DNA from 2 places in the Streptosporangium sp. OZ121 genome. Region 1 is predicted to be linked to the other one. Evidence: riboswitches for the same ligand, from Rfam matches in the RefSeq annotation. Region 1 holds a riboswitch; the other holds the start of a gene.
What was found. Region 1 has a riboswitch for cobalamin ahead of ACTOQ1_RS00355 (ribonucleoside-diphosphate reductase subunit alpha). Riboswitches for the same ligand answer to the same signal wherever they lie in the genome.

Region 1 (7,080 bases):
TGGGTCTGGAGCCGGGTGGGCCGGTTGCCGGGGCGTGCCGCCTCCGCCGGGACGACCGAGGCCAGGGCGACCGAGGCCAGGACGGTGAGAGCGGCGACGACGGTGGTCCCCGGCAGGCGGCGCATAGCGGTTCCTCCCCCTCTGGTAACTACCTAGAGTTATCAGAGATTACCGACTGTCGCGCATTGCGGCGGGGTTGAGATGCTGAAGAGATTCTCTGCCCGAAATCGGGCAGGAAACTTGGTGTGTTCTCTCCCGGATGCGTATGGTCCTGCTCTGTGTCCACGGCACGGAATCCGCACGAGGATCTGATCACCCACCTGACCCGGACGAGCGCGCTCGGTCCGGGCGAGGCGGCGCGGGTCGTCGCGGACGTGCTGGCCTACTTCTCCGAGCCCGTCGACGAGTTCGTCCGGCGGCGCCACGCGGAGCTCAGGGCCAGGGGGCTGGTCAACGACAAGATCTTCCCCAAGGTCGCCGCCGAGCTGGCGGTACGCCGTGTCGCGGCACCCGAACTCTCCCTGCGACAGCTTCGCCGCATCGTCTACGGGTAGCGGACGGCGGCACCCCGATCGTTCATGGACAAGGAGCGGATACATGTGCGGAATCGTGGCCTACGTAGGGCCCAAGGACGCGGCACCCATCCTGCTGGAGGGCCTGCAGCGTCTTGAGTACCGGGGCTACGACTCGGCCGGGGTGGTGATATCCAACAAGGGCCTCAAGATGCGCAAGGTCAAGGGCCGGGTGGCCGACCTGGCCGCGGTCGTGCCCGCGCGGTTCAAGGGCGGCCTGGGCATCGGCCACACCCGCTGGGCCACCCACGGCGCGCCCAGCGACGTCAACGCCCACCCGCACCTGTCCACCGACGAGCGCATCGGCGTCGTGCACAACGGCATCATCGAGAACGCCGACGAGCTGCGCGCCAAGCTGGAGGCCGACGGGGCGATCTTCCTGTCGGAGACCGACACCGAGGTGCTGTCGCACCTGATCGCCCGCACGGTCAAGGAGGCCGACTCGCTGGAGGAGGCCGTGCGGACCGCGCTCAAGCGGGTCGTCGGCACGTACGGGATCGCGGTGATCGACTCCGAGCGTCCCGGCGAGGTGGTCGTGGCGCGCAACGGCAGCCCCATCGTGCTGGGCATCGGGGAGAAGGAGATGTTCGCCGCGTCCGACGTCGCCGCGCTGGTCCGCTACACCCGCCAGGTGGTGCACCTGGAGGACGGCGAGATCGCCGTGCTGAGGGCCGACGGGTTCAACACCTTCGCCAGTGACGCGCGGGAGACGGCCAAGGAGACGCTGACCGTCGACTGGGAGGCCGGGCACTACGACACCGGCGGCTACGAGCACTACCTGCTCAAGGAGATCTCCGAGCAGCCCGACACGGTGGCCAGGACGCTGCGCGGGCGGCTGGACGACCGCTTCCACATCGCCCACCTGGGCGGTCTCAACATGGACGCGCGGGAGACCCGCTCGTTCCGCCGGGTGAAGATCATCGGCTGCGGGTCCGCGTACTACTCGGGCCAGATCGGCGCGCAGCTCATCGAGGAGCTGGCGCGCATCCCGGCCGACGCGGAGCCGGCCAGCGAGTTCCGCTACCGCAGCCCGGTGGTGGAGGCCGACACCCTCTACGTGGCGATCAGCCAGTCGGGGGAGACCTACGACACCCTCGCCGCCGTGCAGGAGCTCAAGCGCAAGGGCGGCAGGGTGCTCGGCATCGTCAACACCGTGGGCAGCGCGATCGCCCGCGAGTGCGACGGCGGCGTCTACCTGCACGCGGGTCCGGAGGTCTCGGTGGCGAGCACCAAGGCGTTCACCTCGACCGCCGTGGCCTTCGCGCTGCTCGCGCTGCACCTGGGCCGGGTGCGTGACCTGTCTCCCGCCGACGGCCGCAGGGTCTGCGACGGCCTGCGGAGGCTGCCGGACCAGATCAAGGAGATCCTGGCGCTGGAGCCGCAGATCAAGGAGCTGGCGGGCAAGTACGCCGAGTCGCCGAGCATGATGTTCGTGGGCCGGGTCAGGGGTTACCCGGTGGCCCGCGAGGGCGCGCAGAAGCTCAAGGAGATCTCGTACGTGCACGCCGAGGCGTACCCGGCGAGCGAGCTCAAGCACGGGCCGCTGGCGCTGATCGGCCCGGACATGCCGACGGTGGCGATCGTCCCCGACGACGAGCTGCTGGACAAGAACCTCACCACGCTGGGCGAGATCCGCGCCCGGGGCGGCCGGGTGCTCATGGTGGGCCACCGCACGGCCGACCCCAAGCTGGCCGACGACTGCGTCGTGGTGCCCAAGAACGAGACCGAGCTGGACCCGATCCTGCTGTCGATCCCGCTCCAGCTCTTCGCCTACCACGCCGCCGTGGCGCTGGGCAGGGACGTCGACAAGCCCAGGAACCTGGCCAAGAGCGTCACGGTGGAGTGAGACCCCGGCCCCTTCGGTCCCCGCTCTCTCTGGCCCTCTGCCTTCGCGTCCCCGTCCCCGGCCTGCCGGGGACGGGGACGCGCTTTGCCGAACCCCCGCGAGACGGTCGTCTCCGATATCCGGATTTATGGTGTCTTTTCCGGTGATCCGTGCCCGAAGGTGGATCACCGGAAGTTCCGGCATACCCCACTTCATCACAGAAAGTGAGTGGAAAGTAACCTATGGTATAGGGGGTTCTTGGGGGAAGGGGCGCTTATGCGCCGTAGGGGGTTTTTCGCACTGGCGGCGGGGGCCGTGGTCGCCGCGGGGTGCGGCGTGGACGGCGGCGCCGATCCGGAGGTGAAGCGCCTGTTCCTTCTCGAGCCGACCGCCGACGGCCACGGCTGGGACAGGATCGCGGGCAGGCTGGCGACCGTCCTGGTCCAGTCGGGACTGGCGCGCACCGCCATGGCCGTCGAGCGGGCGGGGGCACTGGGCTCCGCCCCGCGCGACGCGTTCGGCGCCTTCCGCGGACCCTTCGCGCGCGAGGGCAGGCTGCTCGTCACCGCGATGCCGATGGTGGCCGCCGCGGAGATCGCCAACACCACGGCCGTGGTGAACGCCGCCACCCCCATCGCCCGCCTGGTCGGCGACTGGGCGGTCCTGGTGGTCTCCTCCGGCTCCCGCCTGCGCACCTTCGAGGACTTCGTCGCGCGGCTGCGGCACGATCCGGCGGGGCTGACGGTCGGCGGCCGGTCGGAGGGCGGCTCCGACCACGTGCTCTACGGCATGATCGGCAAGTGTCTGGGGGTGGACACCCGGCTGCTGGAGTACGCCGGATACCTCGCCCCCGAGGACGCCGCCGAGGCGCTCCACGTCGGCCGGGTGGCGGCCCTGCTGGGATCGGCGCGCGCCCTGCGGCCCGAGATCGCCGCGGGCCGCCTGCGGCCCCTGGTGGTCTCCTCCGGCGGCCGGATCGACGGGATCGACGCGCCGACGCTCATGGAGGTCGACGTCCGCCTGGAGTACAGCGACTGGTGCGGCCTGCTGGGCCCCAAGGGCATGAGCGAGGGGGACCGGGACGCCGCGATCGCCTTGTGTGACAGGATCGACGCCGCGCCGCGCTGGCGTGCCCTGTGCGCGTCCCACGGCTGGAGCCGGGTCTACCTCAGCGGTGACGAGTTCCGCCAGTGGCTCTCCACCGAGACGGGCCGTACTCGCGGCGTGCTCCACGAGCTCGGACTGCTGAAGTCCTCCGACACAACCTGTTGGGGTAGTTGCGTCCGACGCCCCTAGATGTAGGATCCTGCTCGTTGCTGGTTCGCCCCGCGAGGGGCGAGGCAAGAGGGAACCCGGTGAGATTCCGGGACTGCCCCGCAGCGGTGAACGGGAACGAAAGCCGTTATCGAGCACTGGGTGAGCCATGCCTGGGAAGCGACGGCCGGTAGGTGTGTGCGATGCGCCCGTGAGTCCGAAGACCTGCCGGTGACGTGAATGTCCAGGGCCTCGTGGGAGGGCCCGCGGAACGAGGCGATCCGGCGTGCCCGGGATCGCTCGCGGACGCGTGCCCATCCGGCGGAGCCGTACGGGGAAGTCCGATCGAGCGAGGGGCACTACGTGACACAGGCATTGGCGGAGACCGCGGCGGGGACCACGGCGGGGACCGCGGCGGACGACCGCAGGCTGGCCATCGACGAGGCGGCCGCCCGGGTGATCACCGACCCCGAGAACTCCAGGGTCGCCGCCGCGATGCTGGCCGAGCTGATCGCCGACGAGGCCGCCGAGCACGGCGTCCGCGACTTCTCCGAGTCCATCGCCGCGACCCACGAGGCGGGGTTGATCCAGGACGGGCTCGCGGAGTTCGTGGCCGCCCACGCCGGGGTCCTGGACGCGCTGGCCGATCCGGAGGCCGACGCCAGGTTCGAGTACTTCGGGCTGCGCACCGTCTACGACCGCTACCTGCTGCGCCACCCGAGGACCCGCAAGGTCCTGGAGCGCCCGCAGCACTTCTTCCTCCGGGTGGCCTGCGGCCTGTCCGAGACCGTCGAGGAGGCCGCCGAGCTGTACGCGCTCATGGCCACCCTGTCCTACCTGCCCAGCTCGCCCACGCTGTTCAACTCCGGCTCCCGCAGGCCCCAGCTCTCCTCGTGCTTCCTGCTCGACTCGCCCCGCGACGAGCTGGAGTCCATCTACGAGCGCTACGGGCAGGTCGCGCGGCTGTCGAAGTACGCGGGGGGCATCGGGATCGCCTGGACCAGGGTCCGCTCGCGGGGCTCGCTGATCCGCGGCACCAACGGCCACTCCAACGGCATCGTGCCCTGGCTGCGCACGCTCGACTCCAGCGTGGCCGCGGTCAACCAGGGCGGACGGCGCAAGGGCGCGGCCTGCGTCTACCTGGAGCCCTGGCACGCCGACGTCGAGGAGTTCCTGGAACTGCGCGACAACACCGGCGAGGAGGCCCGCCGCACGCACAACCTGAACCTGGCCAACTGGATCCCCGACGAGTTCATGCGCCGGGTCGAGGCCGACGGCGTCTGGTCGCTGTTCGACCCCAAGGAGGTCCCGCACCTCACCGACCTGTACGGCGCCGCGTTCGACGACGCCTACCGGGCCGCCGAGGCCGAGGGCCGCTTCACCCGGCAGATCCCCGCCCGCACCCTGTACGGGCGGATGATGCGCACGCTCGCCCAGACCGGCAACGGCTGGATGACCTTCAAGGACGCGGCCAACCGGACCTCCAACCAGACGGCCAGGCCCCAGAACGTCATCCACCTGTCGAACCTCTGCACCGAGATCCTCGAGGTCACCGGCGACGCGGAGACCGCCGTCTGCAACCTCGGCTCGATCAACCTCGCCGCCCACCTGTCGGCGGACGCCGGGGAGGCCGTCGACTGGGCGCGGCTGCGCGCGACCGTCCGTACCGCCGTGCGGTTCCTCGACCGCACCATCGACCTGGGCTTCTACCCGACCCCCGAGGCGGAGGCGGCCAACCGGAAGTGGCGCCCGATCGGGCTCGGCGTGATGGGCCTGGCCGACGTGCTGTTCACGCTGCGGCTGCCGTTCGACTCGCCGCGCGCCCTGGAGCTGTCCACCAGGATCTCCGAGGAGATCGCGCTCGCCGCCTACCGGACCTCCTCCGACCTGGCCGTGGAGCGGGGCCGCCACCCGTCGTACGAGGAGACCAGGGCCGCCGCGGGGGTGCTCCATCCCGACCACTACGGGGCGGCGGGGTCGGCGGAGTGGGCCGAGCTCAGGGAGCGGATCGCCGGGACCGGCCTGCGCAACTCGCTGATGATCGCGATCGCGCCGACGGCCACGATCGCCTCCATCGCGGGCTGCTACGAGTGCATCGAGCCGCAGGTCTCCAACGTCTTCAAGCGCGAGACCCTCTCGGGGGAGTTCCTCCAGGTCAACCGCTATCTCGTCCGCGATCTCCAGGCCCGCGGCCTGTGGACCCCGCTGATCCGCGACGCGATCAAGCGCGCCGACGGCTCCGTCCAGGACATCCCGGAGATCCCCGCCGACCTGAAGGCGCTCTACCGGACCGCCTGGGAGCTGCCGCAGAAGGCGCTGATCGACCTGGCCGCCGCGCGCACCCCGTACATCGACCAGTCGCAGTCGCTGAACCTCTTCATGGCCACGCCGACCATCGGCAAGCTCTCCTCGATGTACGCCTACGCGTGGAAGTCGGGCCTCAAGACCACCTACTACCTGCGCTCGCGCCCGGCCACCCGGATCGCGCAGGCCACCGTGGCGGCGCCGGTCGCGCGGGCCGTCCCCGACCCCGAGGCGATCGCCTGCTCCCTGGAGAACCCCGAGTACTGCGACGCCTGCCAGTAGCCGCCCCGGTTCCTCGAAAAGGGTCTCCCGAAAGCTCCCAGAAAGGCATTCACCCGATGTTGCTCGACCCCGGCATGGATCTCACCCTGCGGCCGATGCGCTACCCCGAGTTCTACGAGCGCTACCGGGCCGCGATCCGCAACACCTGGACCGTCGAGGAGGTGGACCTCACCTCCGACCTGGCCGACCTGGCGAGGATGACGCCCGAGGAGCGCCACCTGATCAACCGCCTCGTGGCGTTCTTCGCCACCGGTGACTCGATCGTGGCCAACAACCTCGTCCTCAACCTCTACCAGCACCTCAACGCCCCCGAGGCGCGCCTGTATCTCAGCAGGCAGCTGTTCGAGGAGGCGGTGCACGTCCAGTTCTACTTGACCCTGCTGGACACCTACCTGCCCGATCCGGACGAGCGGGTCAAGGCCTTCGCCGCTGTCGAGCACATCCCCTCGATCCGGGACAAGGCGGAGTTCTGCTTCCGCTGGATCGACTCGCTCGGCGGGCTGACCCGGCTGGAGACGCGGGAGGACCGGCGGGCGTTCCTGCTCAACCTGATCTGCTTCGCGGCGTGCATCGAGGGGCTGTTCTTCTACGGGGCCTTCGCCTACGTCTACTGGTTCCGCTCCAGGGGCCTGCTCAGCGGCCTGGCCACCGGGACGAACTGGGTGTTCCGCGACGAGTCCATGCACATGGAGTTCGCGTTCGGCGTCGTGGAGACCGTACGGGCCGAGGAACCGGACCTGTTCGACGACAAGCTCGCCGAGCAGGTCACCCGGATGATCGAGGAGGCGGTGGCCGCCGAGCTGGCCTTCGCGGCCGACCTGTGCGGCGACGGCCTGCTCGGGA
Region 2 (7,080 bases), on a different contig from region 1:
CAGTTATACACAGAAGACGGGAAGAGCGCTTCTAAGCGTGGTCAGCGAGCAAGCACAACAGGCGGGATGGGCTGCCTTCGACGCGGGATGGGCCAAGAAAGCGAGGCAGCTTTTCAAGAAAAGCCTGTCGGCCGCCACTGATGCCGGGGACACCGCCCTTCTTGCCAACTCGCTGGCGTTCCTGGCCTATCAGAAAGTGAGCTACGGCTCTCCGGGGATTCAGGAAGCGGATGCTTCGTGCCGGGTAGCGGAGCGAGGGACTCCCCCTGCGGTCAGGGCACTCCTGCTGGAGCGGGCGGCATGGGCTTACGCGTCTGAAGGGCAGAGATACCAGGTTGAGGTCGAAAGAGCCCTTGAAGAGGCCGGTAGGGCCCTTGAAGAGAGCAGTGGTGAGCCGAATCCAGATTGGGCACTCTGGGTTGACCGGCTCGAACTTCAGATCATGACGGGACGGTGCTGGGTCGCGCTGAATCAGCCCGTTAAGGCTATTGCCGTTCTTGAGGATGCCCTCTCGAAGTACGAGGACACCCGCGCCCGAGACAAGTCTCTCTATACGACTTGGCTTTCGGAAGCGTATCTAGACGCCGGGGAGATCGAACGCGCATCCGCCGCCCTGAGTCAGTCGCTGAGCCTCTCCATGGATGTCGCGTCAATTCGTCCACGCCAGCGCGTCAGTGCCGTTCTTGAGCGACTTGAGGATCACAGATCGCTGCCATCCGTCGCCGAACTTTTCGACCGCATGGCTACGCCGTCGTCTTGCTCAGCCATTCCAAGTACGGAGCCGACCCACCGTCAATCGATGTGAAGGTCACTTCAGGGTTGTTCCACGGGTGCTCGGATAGCAAATGCGCCTCCAAGTCCGGGTAGCGCTCCGCAGTCGTCCTCAGGAAGATCTGCCACTCTTCCCCTTCTCCCATTTTTCCCTCATGCCAGAAAACAGATTGCGCAGGCCCGAAGACTTGGCCCGATGCCGCCAATTTCGCGCGGACGGCAGATCTGAGGAGATTCATCGCCGCATCACGGCTGTCCACTGTGGTCGAAACCTGAAGGTAGTCAGTCATGCGGCCAAGCCTAGATCACTTCCCCAGATCCGGTACAGAAGAGTGAAGGGGGCTTCAGGACGACTGAAACACATCCCCATGAAGTCACCCCATTTCAGGATGAGTTTGTTCTTTGGTGATCTCGCGGGCAGTGGCGATGCGTTGCCGAAGTCAGTTGAGCCCAGAAGGGTTCGCCGTGCCGGTGGCCGCTTCCGGATAGCACCTCTCAGACGGGGTGATGCCGGTCTTCGGCAGGATCGGGCAGACCCAGAAGGCTACCTCTACTGCTGGCCTGCCGCTGGCCGGCTCGGTCTGGAGACAGGGGCGGGTTATGCTCGTGGTGCGGTTGGTTCTTCCGGTGTCGTGTTGGTGTCGGGAGTCGTAAGAGGGAACCCGGTGTGATTCCGGGACTGCCCCGCAGCGGTGAGTGGGAACGAACGCCGTCATCGGCACTGGACGCTTGTGCGTCTGGGAAGCGACGGTCAGTAGGAATTGTGTGTGGTGCCCGCGAGTCCGAAGACCTGCCAGTCGCCCGTGCGCCGTCCGGTGTGCGGTGATCCGTGGCCTCGTGGGAGGGCCTGGGATGCGTCTTTCCCGGATGGGTCCTGCGCGTGGCCGTGGGTCGGCATGGCATGAGCCGAGGGAAGGACGCCATGAGTCAGGTCACCACGACCGTTTTGGGTTACCCCCGTATCGGGGGCCGTCGCGAGTTGAAGCGGGCGACGGAGGATTACTGGGCCGGGCGCACAGATGCCGCCGGGTTGCAGGAGACGGCCGCCGGGTTGCGCGAGCGGGTGTGGCGGGAGCTGTCGGGGGCGGGGCTGGATGCGGTGCCGTCCAACACCTTCTCCCTGTATGACCACGTGCTGGACGCGATCGCGCTGGTGGGCGCGGTGCCCGAGCGGTTCTCCGGGGTCGCGGATCCGTACTTCGCGATGGCCCGGGGTGCCGAGGGGGTGGCGCCGCTGGAGATGACCAAGTGGTTCGACACCAACTACCACTAGTTCAACCGCAAAGGCAACTATTTGCGGGGGAGCGGTCGGCGTAGCGGCTCATTGAGCGATCGATGCTCTGAGCTGCCAGAACGTCTGGGCAACGGGCCAGATAGGTCCTTGAGCTACATGATCGAGATCGCGTTAGCGGGTCGACCCGCGAGGATTTTCATTACTTGGTCAAGGCGTCGGCGTAAACGCCGCCGCACCTACGCAGTCCTCTCTGTGCGAGCTGCGGCTTTTAGGTTGATCTCACGCAGGCTTTTACCTGCACTAAGCCTGACCAGATAATTATTCTAGACGGGCGGCTATCCGGGATCCACCATGGTTTACGCTTTTTATCAGTACATGCCTCTAGCGGGGACTCAGCTCTGGGGTGAGCGCGACGAACCCTGCAAACCAAAGAGCTAGGGGAAAGGTTGTTATTCCAATGGGGAGCTCCAGATTTGATCTCTGGTCCTAAACTTTCTGCTTTTATATGAAGGAGGCAGATAGAAAGATCTCAGGAGGCTGGTTTTTGAGGCTCTGTTGGCGGGGTCTCCGAAGCCGACACCTGTGATGCTTCCAACGTTACATCAGGGTATGCGCTTTTGAGGGTGGCAACTTCGGCATTTATCTGAGTCCTGAACTTTTCAATATCCATTACGCGTCGAGCAACGCGAACCGTTTGGTAGCTGTATCGAAATAGGAGGGTTGCTAGTGGTATATACATAACAGCATCAAGCAGGTTTAGTGCATTTACCCATGGGTCGGTTATTAGGCCAATGGTCGTTATCGTATTAATGCCTAGCATGGCGTTAATAATAAAGGATAATATAAAGCCAGGAATGCCGATAAGTAGCCATATCGCATTTAATACTAAGATGCGATAGCCGATAAAGGCGATGAATTTGAGTGGGTCTTTTTTGTACTCCTCCGCTTCCTTGAGGTCCTTCTCAAGAATCCCGCGCCTGATGTTCGACTGGATGGAGCTGCGCCTTGCGCGCCACCGCTGAATCTTGACTGTGATAAAAGGAGAAAGTATGGATATTGGTATCGACACAAGGGCGCCGAGCAGAAAGAAGGTAAAGTCATTCATTTTCGATACCTCACGGATTCAACCTAGGCGGGGTGAGTCGCCATACGTGCGAGCGCCATCTGGCAGGCAGCTCCTCGTTGTCATGGGCTCCAATGGGCACCCAACGTCAGCGAAAAGTCAACATTGCTCTAGTGTGTGATCGTTGTGGATGGTGCTCGGCGTTACAGGATCTGCAACGGTTCATGCTGAACTGGTCTTTCTAGGCCATGACGACCGCCTACTTTGGTTCCGGTCATTCGTGGCTAAGGCGATCGACGCCGAAGCCCTCCTCCGTTAGGTTTCGGCGCCAAGTAACCACGGATGAGGTGACAGCAGTGCTGACAGCAACGTCCTCACAGGTCAACACATCCGTGCCGCCACGTATATGCACGTGACCACGGCGTTTATCATCCGAGCTAGGTGATTGCTCCGCCTGAAAAGCGGACGGTCGTGCTGCTATGAGGCTGATGAGGAGGCCGCAGGTTCACCTGCATCATTAGGGCGTCAGCGCTCCTCGCCGCAGTCCGGCGCGGCACGCCCGCCCGCGCCGCCCGGACATCGGGACCGGGCATGCGGCCTGGAGGCCGGTCCCGTCCCGCGCCCGCCCGGCGCGGACGGCCGGACCCCGCCGCCCGCCGCACCAGCCCGCCCGCCGTACCGAACGCCGCGCCGACCGTGGACGCACTGCCGCCCGCTCCGACCACCGGCCCAACCGCTACGCGGCCCCTCCGGGGTCCTTCGGATTGCGCCGGCCGCTCCGCTCGTGTTCATCAGGAACGCCCGAATGTGGGAGTAACATCTCTGCCGCCCCGCTTCCGATGCTCGGGCCTGGCGGCCCTGTGCTTCGGGTCGGGTTGCCACCGGATGACATGGCTACCAACAGTGAGAGTGACCTACTCCGGCCGCCTCCTTCAGGTATCCCTGGCCTGTCGTAGCCGGTCCAACGCGTCGTTGACCAGACGGCCTAGGTTTCCCAGTTCGTGCGCCATCCGGTGACGTTCGTTGTCCTCCCAAGCCCTGATGGCCGCCCCGAGGTTGCCCGACCTACCGGCAGTGATGATGACCTCTTGGCCGTTGACGCGCTTCGTAGCCGCATCGCCCAGGATGACCCAGCCGTACACGCTCACGTCCCCCGAGCGGCCAGGATCAGGTCGACCACCTTTTCCGGCTGTTCCTGCCCGACAGCCTGAAGGTCGGGACCGTTGCGGATGGACACCAGGTAGCAGCCCGAGCGCGGTCCTACGGTCACCGTGATATCGCGCCAGCCTTGGGGGCCGATCACCGCGAGTTCGGGCGGGTGCCGTTTCATCCATGTCCGGGAGTCAGGTCGGTTCGGCCAGGTGGGAAGGTCTACATGGTTGCCGTAGAGCCCGAGGCTGATCGTGTTGTGGCGGTGGGCACGAATGCCATGTTCGGTGAGAAGTCGTTGCACGACGGCCAGAGCCCTGTCCTGGCTTTCCGCTGTAGCGTCGGTGATCACCTCGCCGCACTCGTCGCCACGCTGGTTTTCGCTCTGCCCCTCTGTTTCGCTTTGCGTCACTCTCATAACACCCGCCTTTCCTCTCACAGGTGCGCGCTCTTTGGGGCCCTCATGGTTCCGACCCGTTTCTGAGAGCACCAGCAAGGGCATCGCTTACAGCGATAGGAGTGCTAGGGGAAAGATCGCTCACAGCGATACGCTCGTTCGGTGGATGTGCGAACTTTCCCAGAGGCCCTTAAAGCGATCATGGAGCAGCAAGGGTGGACCCAGACCGATCTCGCCCGTGAGCTAGGTGTTTCCCAGGCATGGGTCTCCGAGGTATCCCGAGGCCAGAAGGACACCGGCATGGCCAAGGCCATCAACCTACTGGCGCGCGTAGGCTGGGAAATACGCATATCGCCCAAAGTGGAGGAGTCCGTGGAACGTAGGGAATTTCTGGCAGCAGCCGCATCCGTTATCTTTGTTCCCTCTACTGGCGCGAACCCCTACCAAGACGCCAATTATGTGAATACGTTGGCCACGTCACTTGCTCGCAGTCGGTATGAGCTTGGTGGAATTCCGCTCATGTCGCGTGCGTCAAGCCACATGCAGCACATCGATCGGATATTGAAAGACGTCAGCGAGCGGCCTCTGCAAAAAGCGGTTTCCGAGCTTATGTATCAGGTCACCCTCGTTCTGTACGACGCGGGGAAGCTTGCCCAGGCTGACCGGACCGGCGGCATCGCGCTAGACCTCGCGCTTCGAGCCCAGGACTTCAAGAGCCAGGCCCGCGCGTACGACAGCCTGAGCCGGGTCAGTCTCTACCGAGGTGATCATGCCCGAGGGGTCACCTACGCTCAGCGAGGGCTACAGGTCCCGGACATCACCAGCAGCCAGCAGGCATCTTTGAGCATGAGGCTTGGGCGTTCCCTGGCGCTCATACCGGAGCAGAAAGCAGCATCCCGGGACGCGCTTGATCGTGCGCTCAATGTCGGAGGGCTTTCTCCCTTCGGAGAGGCCGCCTTGGCGGGTGACGTCGGCATAGGACTGAGCCACCTTCGCGAGTACGGGGAAGCCGGAACACTGCTGAATGAAGCGGCCAGCACGATCGGGCAATGGTCGCCGCTTTTCCGGGCGCAATATCTGGGACGGCAGATACAAACGGCACTCAGGGCTTCTGATCCGTCTTTCGCGGCTGATCGGATGAACGAACTGGCGCGAGCGCTCCCGTTCGTCGCTTCGGCGCGAGTCAACAAACGGGTTCATGAAATACTCCGAGCGTCCCTCAAATGGAACGCGACCCCGGAGATACGACAGGCGCGCGAACACCTGCAATCCATGATTTCCCCTGAAGCGCCACCGCCCGCCGCGTGACAACGGGCCTCATGGTGCCGCCCGTTCTTTGGCGATCCTGCGGGCAGTGACGATGCGTTGCCGGGCCAGCTCCGCCCAGAAGGGTTCGCCGTGTCGGTGGCCGCTTCCGGCGTAGCGCCACTCGGACAGGGTGAGCGTGGTCTCTTCGGCAGGGTCGGGCAGGCCGAGGAGCATCCGGGCTTGCGCGGCGCGGTAGTCGGCACGGGTCCGGCGTAGCTCGCCGAGGGTGGTGGAGTAGTAGCGGCTCTTGGTGGAGAAGTGGCCCCGGTACCCAAGCATGTGCGACCAATGCCGCAGTGGGAGCAGCCGGTATTGAGACAGGCGGTTCAGAGTGAAGCAGGTCAGGATCATGCGCCGGGCGTGTTCGGTCACGTCCAGTCGGGCGATGTCCCGAGCGTCACGGATGCGTCGGTCCACCGTCCCCGCGGATTCCGCTCCCTTGGTCGCGTACTTGGCCACGTAGGAGGCCACCCGCTGGTCACTCACGCCGTCGAGGTCGGTGGAGAGGTAGACCGGTCGCACGTCGAGTTGGTCACCCCAGCGCAGCAGGACCGGAGGAGGAGCGTCCGGCGACTGTTTCGAGGCCGGGACGACGACCTGTGCGGCGGCCTGCCGGATCGCGGTGTCCAGCAGTGGAACGGTTGCCCACTCCGGGGGAGGGGAGGCTGGACCGTTCGGGCCGTCGAGGCGGATCACCGCGTGGAAGTGGACCAGGCCGCGCGCTTGGTACTCGGCGACCTTGGCATACGACAGGCGCAGCACCTCACGCAGGTGAGCACGAGACACGCCGAGCTGCCGAGCCAGGACAGCCGGGAGTGCCTGGGTGAAGCGGCGCCACAGCTCTCCCGCGTGAGCGTTCCACAGGACCGCGCCCTGGTAGTCATAACAGTCCACGCAGAGCGGTTGCCCCACTTGTGGGTCCTCGCGGTCGTGACGTCTACCGCAGCCCTCGTATCGGCCATGAGGGCAGATAGGGGAGTCGCGCCGGGGACGGCATGGCAGGGTCTTGCCGTCCTTGCCCGTACGGTGAGCATGGACTGAGCCGAAGGACGGAGCGGTGAAGGTGGCGAACACGCGAGGATGGCCGCCCACGTCTTCGGGGACGCCCTTGCCGCCGCGCAGGCCGGAGATGATGAGGTGGTAGGTGTCGTCCTTGTA

Region 2: another riboswitch for cobalamin. It lies ahead of ACTOQ1_RS41145 (hypothetical protein); the one in region 1 lies ahead of ACTOQ1_RS00355 (ribonucleoside-diphosphate reductase subunit alpha).

The regions. Positions count from the first base shown of each region.
Region 1 is NZ_JBPXMC010000001.1:81,416-88,495, reverse strand. Features, by position in the region: gene ACTOQ1_RS00375 (N-acetylmuramoyl-L-alanine amidase) at 1-125, opposite strand, end outside; gene ACTOQ1_RS00370 (hypothetical protein) at 279-554, shown strand; gene glmS (glutamine--fructose-6-phosphate transaminase (isomerizing)) at 598-2,418, shown strand; gene ACTOQ1_RS00360 (tripartite tricarboxylate transporter substrate-binding protein) at 2,674-3,693, shown strand; cobalamin riboswitch at 3,698-3,898, shown strand; gene ACTOQ1_RS00355 (ribonucleoside-diphosphate reductase subunit alpha) at 4,015-6,237, shown strand; gene ACTOQ1_RS00350 (ribonucleotide-diphosphate reductase subunit beta) at 6,294-7,080, shown strand, end outside.
Region 2 is NZ_JBPXMC010000048.1:11,034-18,113, forward strand. Features, by position in the region: gene ACTOQ1_RS41135 (hypothetical protein) at 1-805, shown strand, start outside; gene cutA (divalent-cation tolerance protein CutA) at 744-1,061, opposite strand; cobalamin riboswitch at 1,371-1,583, shown strand; gene ACTOQ1_RS41145 (hypothetical protein) at 1,694-2,044, shown strand; gene ACTOQ1_RS41150 (hypothetical protein) at 2,535-3,110, opposite strand; gene ACTOQ1_RS41155 (hypothetical protein) at 4,001-4,210, opposite strand; gene ACTOQ1_RS41160 (hypothetical protein) at 4,213-4,635, opposite strand; gene ACTOQ1_RS41165 (helix-turn-helix domain-containing protein) at 4,777-5,922, shown strand; gene ACTOQ1_RS41170 (replication initiator) at 5,932-7,080, opposite strand, start outside.